Regions from separate parts of the Streptomyces sp. NPDC050388 genome, predicted to be linked through region 1. Evidence: riboswitches for the same ligand, from Rfam matches in the RefSeq annotation. Region 1 holds a riboswitch; each other region holds the start of a gene.
What was found. A riboswitch is a leader RNA that binds a small molecule or an ion and turns the genes downstream of it on or off. The one in region 1 is predicted to bind glycine.

Region 1 (3,269 bases):
GCCCGTGGTGGCCGAGCGGGAGACGAAGTCGGTGTCGGTCGAGGACACGTATGACGTGGATATTCACGACCGGGTGCGGGTCGGTACGGAGGTGCGGCGGCTCGCCGATCGCTGTGTGCGCAGGCTGCGGGGAGCGGGGCTGGCGGGACGGACCATCGTGCTGAAGGTGCGGCGCTACGACTTCTCGACGCTCACCCGGTCCGAGACGCTGCGGGGGCCCACGGACGATCCGGCGGTGGTGCGCGAGGCGGCGGCACGGCTGCTGGAATCGGTCGACACGACAGGCGGAGTACGGCTGCTGGGCGTGGGGGTCAGCGGACTCGCGGACTACACCCAGGAGGACTTGTTCGCACAGGCGGCGGGGGACCGGGCGGAGGAGTCGCCGGGCGAGGAGGACCGGGTGACCGCACCCATGGGGGAAGAACAGCAGACGAGCACGGAGCGGCGCTGGCCGGCCGGGCACGACGTACGGCACACCGAGTACGGGCACGGGTGGGTGCAGGGCAGCGGCCTGGGCCGGGTCACGGTCCGGTTCGAGACGCCCGACTCGGCGGTGGGACGGGTGAAGACCTTCCGCACCGACGACCCGGCCCTGCAACCGGCGGATCCGCTGCCACTGGTGGATCCAAGCCCCGGGGAGGGCGAGAGACCGCGGGACGGCGCGGAGACGGGCGACGGCTCGGGGGCGAGTCCCGGTGTCGTGGGCCCGGGGCCCTCGCAGGCGTGAGTGGGCTTCGTGCTCCCGGCTCCGGGGGCCGTCAGGCCGGGCGGTCGTCGCGGTCGGCGAGCTTGCCGAAGTCGCGGTCCGGAAGCGGGGGAGGCGCGGAGACGTCCAGACCGTAGTGGTGGTAGAGCTGGAGCTCCTGCTCCGGGGAGAGGTGGCGGCCCACGCCGAAGTCGGGAGCGTCCTTGATCAGGGCGCGTTCGAAGGGTATGTGGAGGCTGCCGTCGATCAGCTCGCTCGGCTCCAGGGGGACGAAGGCGTCCCTGCTGAACAAGCCGGTGCGTATCGCCGCCCACTCGGGTACGCCGGTGGCGTCGTCGAGATAGACCTCGTCGATGGTGCCGATCCGGGTTCCGTTGCGGTCGAACGCCTTGCGGCCGATCAGGTTGCGCGGATCGATGTCGGTCTGCACGGGCCCTCCACTGGTCGCAATCCGCAATCACTCGTCAGCACTACGAAACGGCACAATTGGTCCGGCGGCCACTCGAAGGACCGGGGGTTGCCCTCGCTGGTACGCTGACAGCGGCTGCTGACCCCGTGCGGGAGAGTCCTCCGGACACCACCGGAGGGCGCCGAAGGAGCAAATCCTCCCCGGAAACTCTCAGGCCCACGTACCGCATGGACGAGGTCACTCTGGAAAGCAGGGCGGGTGTCGACGGCTCCCGCTCTCACCGACGGTGAAAGCCGGGCGCCCTGCGGCGGTCCGGTGAAGCTCTCAGGTTGAGATGACAGAGGGGGAGGCCGTCCGGGCACCCGCCATGGTGCCCCTCGAAGGTCGTCAGACCAGGAGGCCTCCGCAATGACCGCCCACCGCATTCCCCTCTCCGAGCTCGAACAGGGAACGCCCTTCGAGCAGCGCCACATCGGCCCCGACCACGAGGCCCGCGCCAAAATGCTCGCGCAGGTCGGCTACGGCTCGCTCGACGAGCTGACGGCTGCGGCGGTCCCGGATGTGATCAAGAACGCCGACGCGCTCGACCTGCCGGGCGCCCGGACCGAGCCCGAGGTACTGGCCGAGCTCCGGTCGCTGGCCGACCGCAACGAGGTGCTCGGCTCCATGATCGGGCTCGGGTACTACGGGACCTTCACGCCCCCCGTCATCCTGCGCAACGTGATGGAGAACCCCGCCTGGTACACGGCCTACACGCCGTACCAGCCGGAGATCTCGCAGGGGCGGCTCGAGGCACTGCTGAACTTCCAGACCATGGTCGCCGAACTGACCGGCCTGCCGACCTCCGGGGCCTCACTGCTCGACGAGGGCACGGCCGCCGCCGAGGCGATGGCGCTGTCGCGTCGCATGGGCAAGAACAAGAACGGTCTGTTCCTGGTCGACGCGGACGCACTGCCGCAGACGATCGCCGTGATCGAGACCCGTGCCGAGCCGACCGGTGTCGAGGTCGTCGTCGCCGACCTGAGCGAGGGCATCCCCGCCGAGATCGCCGAGCGCGGGATCAACGGCGTGCTGATCCAGTACCCGGGCGCCTCCGGAGCCGTACGCGACATCAAGCCGGTGATCGACCGGGCGCACGAGTTGGGCGCGCTGGTCACCGTCGCCGCCGATCTGCTCGCCCTCACGCTGCTGACGTCGCCCGGCGAACTCGGCGCGGACATCGCGGTTGGCACGACACAGCGCTTCGGTGTGCCCATGGGCTTCGGCGGGCCGCACGCCGGATACATGGCCGTGCACGAGAAGATGGCGCGCAGCCTGCCCGGACGGCTCGTCGGTGTCTCCGTCGACGCGGACGGCCACCAGGCCTACCGGCTCGCGCTCCAGACCCGTGAGCAGCACATCCGCCGTGAGAAGGCCACCAGCAACATCTGTACCGCTCAGGTGCTGCTCGCCGTGATGGCCGGGATGTACGCCGTCTACCACGGTCCCGAAGGACTGCGGACCATCGCGTGGCGCACCCACCGTTACGCGACCGTCCTCGCCGAAGGGCTCCGGGCCGGCGGCGTGGAGATCGTCCACAGCTCCTACTTCGACACGCTGACCGTGCGGGTCCCGGGCCGGGGTGCCGAGGTCGTCGCCGCCGCGCGGGACAACGGCGTCAACCTGCTCCTCGTCGACGCCGACCACGTCTCGATCGCCTGCGACGAGACCACCACACGGGCCCGGCTCGCCGCCGTGTGGAACGCCTTCGGGGTCGAGGCCGACGTCGAGAGCCTGGACGCGGCAGCGCCCGACACCCTGCCGGACGCCCTGCTGCGCACCGACGAGTACCTGACGCACCCCGTCTTCCACCAGCACCGCTCCGAGACCGCGATGCTGCGCTACCTGCGGCGGCTCGCCGACCGTGACTACGCGCTGGACCGCGGGATGATTCCGCTGGGCTCCTGCACCATGAAGCTCAACGCGACCACGGAGATGGAGCCGATCACCTGGCCCGAGTTCGGGCAGCTGCACCCCTTCGCGCCGGCCGAGCAGGCCCAGGGCTACCTCACGCTCATCCACGAACTGGAGGAGCGTCTCGCCGAGGTCACCGGCTACGACAAGGTGAGCCTCCAGCCCAACGCGGGTTCCCAGGGCGAACTGGCCGGGCTGCTC
Region 2 (3,269 bases), on a different contig from region 1:
GCCACTCGTGTTCCTTGCTGTAGCGGAGCTGCTGGGGGTTGCTCATGATCTGGATCCTCCTGTGTGCGAGGGACCGCCGGGATCGACGGCGACGAAAGGGGGTGAAAGAGGGGCGAAGGAGCCCGGGGGCCACGGGACCGGCCCGGCTGATGGCGGAAGCACGGGTGAGCGGGTGCGCCGCGCCCGGCCTCGGCCGGTACGGCCGGACGCGCGGCCCACGTCCTACGACGTCGTCACTTCTGCCGCTTGTAGAACGGCAGAGCCACGACCTCGTACGGCTCGTGGCTGCCACGGATGTCCACGCCCACGCCCGGGGTACCCGGCTCCGAGTGCGCCACGTCGACGTACGCCATCGCGATCGGCTTGCCCAGCGTCGGTGCGGGCGCGCCGGAGGTGACCTCGCCGATCACCTCGCCGCCGGCCACCACCGGGTACCCGGCGCGCGGGACCCGGCGGCCCTCGGCGACCAGGCCCACCAGGGCGCGGGGCGGGGTCCGCTCGGCACGGGCGGCGGCCTCGGCCAGGGCGGCGCGGCCCACGAAGTCGCCCTCCTTCTCGAACTTCACGACCCGGCCGAACCCGGCGTCGAACGGCGTCAGCGAGGCGCTCAGCTCATTGCCGTACAGCGGCATGCCGGCCTCCAGGCGCAGCGTGTCCCGGCAGGCCAGCCCGCACGGGACCAGCCCCACGGCCTCGCCCGCCCCGGTCAGCGCCTGCCACACCTCGACCGCGTGCTCCGGCGCGACGAACAGCTCGAAGCCGTCCTCGCCGGTGTAGCCGGTACGGGCGATGAGCGCGGGGACGCCGGCGACCGTGCCGGGCAGACCGGCGTAGTACTTCAGGCCGTCCAGGTCGGCATCGGTGAGGCCCTTGAGGATGCCGGCGGCCTCGGGGCCCTGCACGGCGATCAGCGCGTACGCGTCGCGGTCGTCGCGGACCTCGGCGTCGAAGCCCGCCGACCGCTCCACGAGGGCGTCCAGCACCACCTGGGCGTTGGAGGCGTTGGCGACGACCAGGTACTCGGGGGTCTCGGTCTCGCCGAGGCGGTAGACGATCAGGTCGTCCAGGATGCCGCCGTCCTCGCTGCAGATCATGGTGTAGCGGGCGCGGCCGGGCTTGACGGTCCCGATGTTGCCGATCAGGGCGTAGTCCAGGAACCGCGCCGCCTGCGGGCCGGTGACGGTGATCTCGCCCATGTGCGAGAGGTCGAAGAGGCCCGCCTTCGTGCGCACGGCGTTGTGCTCGTCGCGCTCGGAGCCGTAGCGCAGGGGCATGTCCCAGCCGGCGAAGTCGGTCATCGTGGCGCCGAGCGAACGATGCAGGGCGTCGAGCGCTGTCCGGCGGAGTTCGGTACTGCTCATCGGTCGGTCTCCCAGGGCGATGGGGTCCCCGCCGGCCGGGGCCGAGCACGGGGAGGGTGAGGACGTTCCTCCCCATCTGTCATCGGAACCTGAGAGGTTCGCCATGACCGTCCGCGCAGGGGACGTCACGGCTTGCACCTTGGGTGGAGCCGCCGGAAACTCGCACGGCGGCCCGCTTTTCAGATGTGCCTGGCCCGCGCGGTAACGGTGCCTGAGAGATTCAAGGGAGGGACTTGCTCCTTCGGCGCCCCGGCGAAACGTGCCAGGGACTCTCCCGCGCGGATTCAAACGGCCGGTATGCAGTTGGCGCGCTCATCATTGCACGCATCGTGAGGCTTCGGCAGGGGGACCTTTCCTTCGTACGCACAGGGTGTTCATGCCTGTACGGACGGCTGTGACAGGTCTGTATCGGGAAACGGACGGAATGAGGAGGCTCCGCCGTTACCGTCTCTTTACACTCGGCGGGGACGGTGCTCAGGCGCCTGCCCCAGGGGAGGACTCACGGTGAACAGGACCACGGCGTACGCCACCACGGGTGTCGCGCCGCCCGAGCAGCAGGCCCCTTCGGCCCGGGAGGCCCGCGGCGCGCGGCCGTCGCCCGTCGTCCGCGACCTGCGCGGGTGCGCCGGCCGCGGTCCGCACGCCCTGGTCTTCGGCCCCCGCGACCTCGTCGTGGTCACCGGACTGCCCGGCAGCGGCAAATCCACACTGATGCGGCGCGCGGTGCGCGGCACCCGTATCGACTCCCAGGACACCCGCGACCGCTGGGACCGCCGCATGCCGCGCCTCCTGCCGTACGCGGTGTACCGGCCCCTGGTCCGCCTCGACCACTACGCCGGGCTGCGCCGCGCCCTGCGCACCGGCGAGGGGGCCGTCGTGCACGACTGCGGTACCCACGCCTGGGTGCGCCGCTGGCTGGCCCGCGAGGCCCGCCGCCGGGGCGCGGGGCTGCATCTGCTGCTGCTCGACGTCTCCCCGGGGCAGGCGCTGGACGGGCAGCGTGAGCGCGGCCGCGGCGTCTCCCGGTACGCCTTCCTGCGGCACCGCACCGCCGTCGGCCGGGTGCTGCGGTCCGCGGAGCGCGGCGACCCGCCCGCGGGCTGCGGCTCGGCGGTCCTGATCGACCGGGACGCGGCGAACGCGCTGCGCCGCATCGACTTCACGGGCTGACGGCTGCACGGGCTGACGGCCCCGGCGCGGCAGCGGTTAGCCTTTTCAGCCACAGCAGTGGTTCCAGGCAGGCGGTAGGCAGATGGACTTCCCGGCGGGCTTCTCCGCGGACTTCCCGGCACAGACTCACCCCCATCCGCACGGAGGATGGCCCGGCAACGAGTTGGAGGAGGTGCTCTCCGCCTCCCTCGGCGTCCCCTCGGCGGACGGCCGGATCATCGAGGTGCTGGGCAGGAGCTTCGTCTGGGTCCCGCTGCCGAACGGCGGCGGTCCGCACAGCGGCCCGCTGGACCTGCCCACCCTGGAGATCGAGGGGCAGGCGTACGTCCCGGTCTTCAGCTCCGAGGAACAGTTCCGCCAGGTCGTGGGCACCCCCATGTCGTTCACCGTCGCGCCCGCGGTGGAGTTCGCGCGGGGTCTGCCGCCGCAGGCCGGGATCGCGGTGAACCCCGGTGGCGTGGTCGGCGTCCCGCTGCCGCCGCCCGCCGTGGCCGAACTGTGCCTGGCCGGACGAGGCCCACTGGACGGTCCGGCGGGCGGCGGCCGGGTCAAGCTGTTCGAGCCCGACTGGCAGGACGATCCGGTGGACTTCCTTGCCGCCGCGGGCGCGGAGTTCGAGTCGACCGGTGTCGTGAGCACCGCCCGCCGCTGCCTCGCCGAGATAGAGACCGCGGACCCGGTGCTGTTCGTCGGGGTCGAACTGTCCCAGTGGGAGGGCGATCTGCGGGTCCTGCCCGG
Region 3 (3,269 bases), on a different contig from region 1:
TCGGTGACCGTGCACGGCGCCCGGTACGGCAGGTACCCCTCGGCGAACACCGCGAGCCGGTACTCTCCCGCCGGAATCGTGGCCACGAACGAACCGAAGGGATCCGTCCCGCCCTCGACCAGTGTGCGTCCCACGGTGTCGCTGACCGCCCATCGGGCATTCGACACCGGCTCGTTGGCCGGGCTGAGGACCCGGCAGCTCAGCACCCCGGCGTTCGAGGGGGTCTGCACAGCTGCCAGCGGGCCCGCCTGACGCTGTTTTGTTCGACCTGCCAACCAGCGGCCCATCATGTGCGACACCCTCTGCGTAACGTCAAGAACACCGATCGCCGGACGCACATTCGATCACCCCGAGGCTTTGGATGCAATAGGCAATTACCTTGAGCCCTTTTCAGCCTGATTGCGCGGTCGGGGTGTTGGCGGGAGATGGTTGCACGGGGCAACGAAACTCCTGGTAGACGGGTTCTCGACCAAGATCGCCCATGCCCGTCAGGAGTTTCGTGTGCTTTCCCCCCGTCGTCGATTGATCTGTCCAGCCACACCCTTCGATACCTGACGGGGCAATTCCGCGCTCGGCGGCGGGAGATCGGGACGCGGTGACGACGCCTGCCGGCCGGGCGTCGGGCCCCGCGCGCCCTGGCCCACCTGCGGTGCGGCGACACCTACGCCCGGCTCGTCGCCGGTTTCCGCATCGGCACCGCGACCGCGTACCGCTCCCCGCACGAGGCAATCGACGTCCTGGCCACCCTGGACGGGGCGATGAGGACCGTGCGGACAAAGGCGTTCGTGATCCTGGACGGCACCCTGCCGCCGACCGGCCGATCGCTGCCTGCACCCTGAACTGCCCCGGTTTTCGCGGAGTCCGGTGATCTTGCCTCAGGCGGACTGCGAGATGGCTTCCTGGCGCTGGCACCCTCGCGTTCGTACTCGGCAGACGGTACGTGGGCGAGGGCGGAGCGGAGCCGTTCCTCGCGGTACCGGGTGACTTGCCGGAAGATCGCGTGCTTGACCTGGCCGAAGCTGGTCCGGGGCCCTGCATCTCGACCGGTTCGGCCTTGAAGGTGCTGTTCAGGGCCTCGGCCATCACGTTGCCACAACTGTCCGCGACGGAGTCGGCCTACGCGGAGGCGCCGGTCTCAGCGAGCGGGCCGGCAGACCGATTGGATACCTGGTGCCCGGAGTCAACCACAGGAAGCAACGCCTCCGTTCCCGCACTCCCCGTCCGTAACCGGAGTGGGGGTACGCACCGACAGGCGCCTCCCGGCGATCCGCCGGACCGGCAGTGGCTCAAGGCAACTTTCCGGCGTCGTCCTCGAATTCGACGAAACCCCGGAGGCCGGCGTCACCCGCGAGGTCCGGGAGGGGACCGGCATCCCGGCGAAGCCGACGCACGAGGCCGGCCCGGTTCCTGGAGCGGCCCGCACCTGCGGGAAGGTGCACGCGGTCCTGAAACGCCGTCCTACCCGGCAGTAAATGATCAACGTTCACGCAGGTCTTGACCCACTGCCGGTGCGGGCCTAGCCTCACATCGCCGCTCATCCCGCTGCGGGAGAGCACCGGGTCAGCCAGACCCGGGCGCCGAAGGAGCAACACCTCCCCGGAAACTCTCAGGCACCCCTACCGCTCGGGCAGGCACCTCTGAAAAGCAGGCGCTCCTGCGTCTCGCCCACGGTGCAAGCCGCGAACTTTCGCGGCGAAGCTCTCAGGCCCCATGACAGAGGGGGAGGCTCCACTCGGCAGCGCGGGCTCCTGCCCGTGCCCGACTCTTGAGGACCCCCCGATGGCTTTCTCATTACCCCGGCCGCCGGCCGTCCGTCGGTATCCCGACTGAGCTCCGGCTTTCCCACCACGGCCCTCCTGGGCCCACGCCCCTCTGAAGGCATGTTCGGCGTGCCCGGCACCCCTCCGCCGACCGCCCCACCACTCATGCCGGCTCTTTGCGCCCACTCGCTCCCCCATGCGTGTGCGGCCGCCTCCCAGGACACGCCTGTCACGGCCCACACGCACCAAAGATCCACGAGGTTCGCTCATGCATGACAGCAGCAAAGCCGTCCCAACCACCGCCCCGGCGCCCGGGACGGAGCCCGGACCGACGCCCTCCCCCGCGGGCGAGCAGCACCTCTCCCGGCAGTTGTCCAACCGGCACATCCAGCTGATCGCGATCGGCGGCGCCATCGGAACCGGTCTGTTCATGGGGTCGGGCAAGACGATCTCACTGGCCGGCCCTTCAGTGATCTTCGTTTACATGATCATCGGCGCGATGCTGTTCTTCGTGATGCGGGCGATGGGAGAGCTGCTGCTGTCCAACCTGCGCTACAAGTCCTTCGCCGACTTCGCCTCGGACCTTCTCGGGCCGTGGGCCGGCTTCTTCACGGGATGGACCTACTGGTTCTGCTGGATCGTCACCGGCGTCGCCGACGTCATCGCGATCGCCGGGTACGTGTCGTACTGGTGGGGAGGGCTCGCGCTGTGGATCCCGGCACTCGCGGCGGTCGTCCTGCTGATCGTCCTGAACCTGCCCACGGTGAAGGCGTTCGGTGAGACCGAGTTCTGGTTCGCACTGATCAAGATCGTCGCCATCGTGACACTGATCGTCGTCGGATTCGGCATGGTACTGGGCGGCTTCCAGGCCCCCGGGGGTGCCACCGCAAGCTTCTCCAACCTCTGGAACGACGGCGGTTTCTTCCCCACCGGTCCCATGGGGTTCGTCGCGGGATTCCAGATCGCGACCTTCGCCTTCGTCGGCATCGAACTGGTCGGCACCACTGCGGCGGAAACCAAGAACCCGGAACGGAACCTGCCCAAGGCGATCAACTCGATCCCGGTACGCGTGATGCTGTTCTACGTGGTGGCCCTGGTCGCGATCATCTCCGTCACGCCCTGGCGCCAGATCAGCGCGGACCGCAGCCCCTTCGTCGTGATGTTCACGCTGGCCGGCCTCGGCATCGCCGCCTCCGTGATCAACTTCGTGGTGCTGACCTCTGCCGCCTCGTCCGCGAACTCGGGCATCTACTCCACCTCACGGATGGTCTACGGCCTGGCCCAGGAGGGCGACGCGCCGGCACGGTTCGGCCGGCTCACCTCCAGGAAGGTACCGGTCAACGCCCTGCTCCTGTCCGGCCTCTTCCTGCTTCCCGGTGTCGTCATGGTCACCATGGGCGACTCGATCATCGAGGCCTTCACGCTGGTGACCACCATCTCGGCCCTGCTGTTCATGTTCGTCTGGTCGATCATCCTGATCTGCTACCTCGTGTACCGCAAGCGCCGTCC

Region 2: linked by a shared signal. The riboswitch ahead of gcvT (glycine cleavage system aminomethyltransferase GcvT) and the one ahead of gcvP (aminomethyl-transferring glycine dehydrogenase) in region 1 are both predicted to bind glycine.
Region 3: linked by a shared signal. The riboswitch ahead of cycA (D-serine/D-alanine/glycine transporter) and the one ahead of gcvP (aminomethyl-transferring glycine dehydrogenase) in region 1 are both predicted to bind glycine.

What each region holds. Positions count from the first base shown of each region.
Region 1 is NZ_JBFAKH010000089.1:15,013-18,281, reverse strand. Features, by position in the region: gene AB0I73_RS33850 (DNA polymerase IV) at 1-727, shown strand, start outside; gene AB0I73_RS33845 (PRC-barrel domain-containing protein) at 759-1,136, opposite strand; glycine riboswitch at 1,255-1,351, shown strand; gene gcvP (aminomethyl-transferring glycine dehydrogenase) at 1,524-3,269, shown strand, end outside.
Region 2 is NZ_JBFAKH010000032.1:28,256-31,524, forward strand. Features, by position in the region: gene gcvH (glycine cleavage system protein GcvH) at 1-46, opposite strand, end outside; gene gcvT (glycine cleavage system aminomethyltransferase GcvT) at 234-1,361, opposite strand; glycine riboswitch at 1,551-1,648, opposite strand; gene AB0I73_RS19940 (AAA family ATPase) at 1,866-2,531, shown strand; gene AB0I73_RS19945 (enhanced serine sensitivity protein SseB) at 2,614-3,269, shown strand, end outside.
Region 3 is NZ_JBFAKH010000043.1:20,688-23,956, forward strand. Features, by position in the region: gene AB0I73_RS24005 (YceI family protein) at 1-290, opposite strand, end outside; partial or broken gene AB0I73_RS24010 (IS5/IS1182 family transposase) at 522-812, shown strand; glycine riboswitch at 1,536-1,632, shown strand; glycine riboswitch at 1,633-1,724, shown strand; gene cycA (D-serine/D-alanine/glycine transporter) at 2,029-3,269, shown strand, end outside.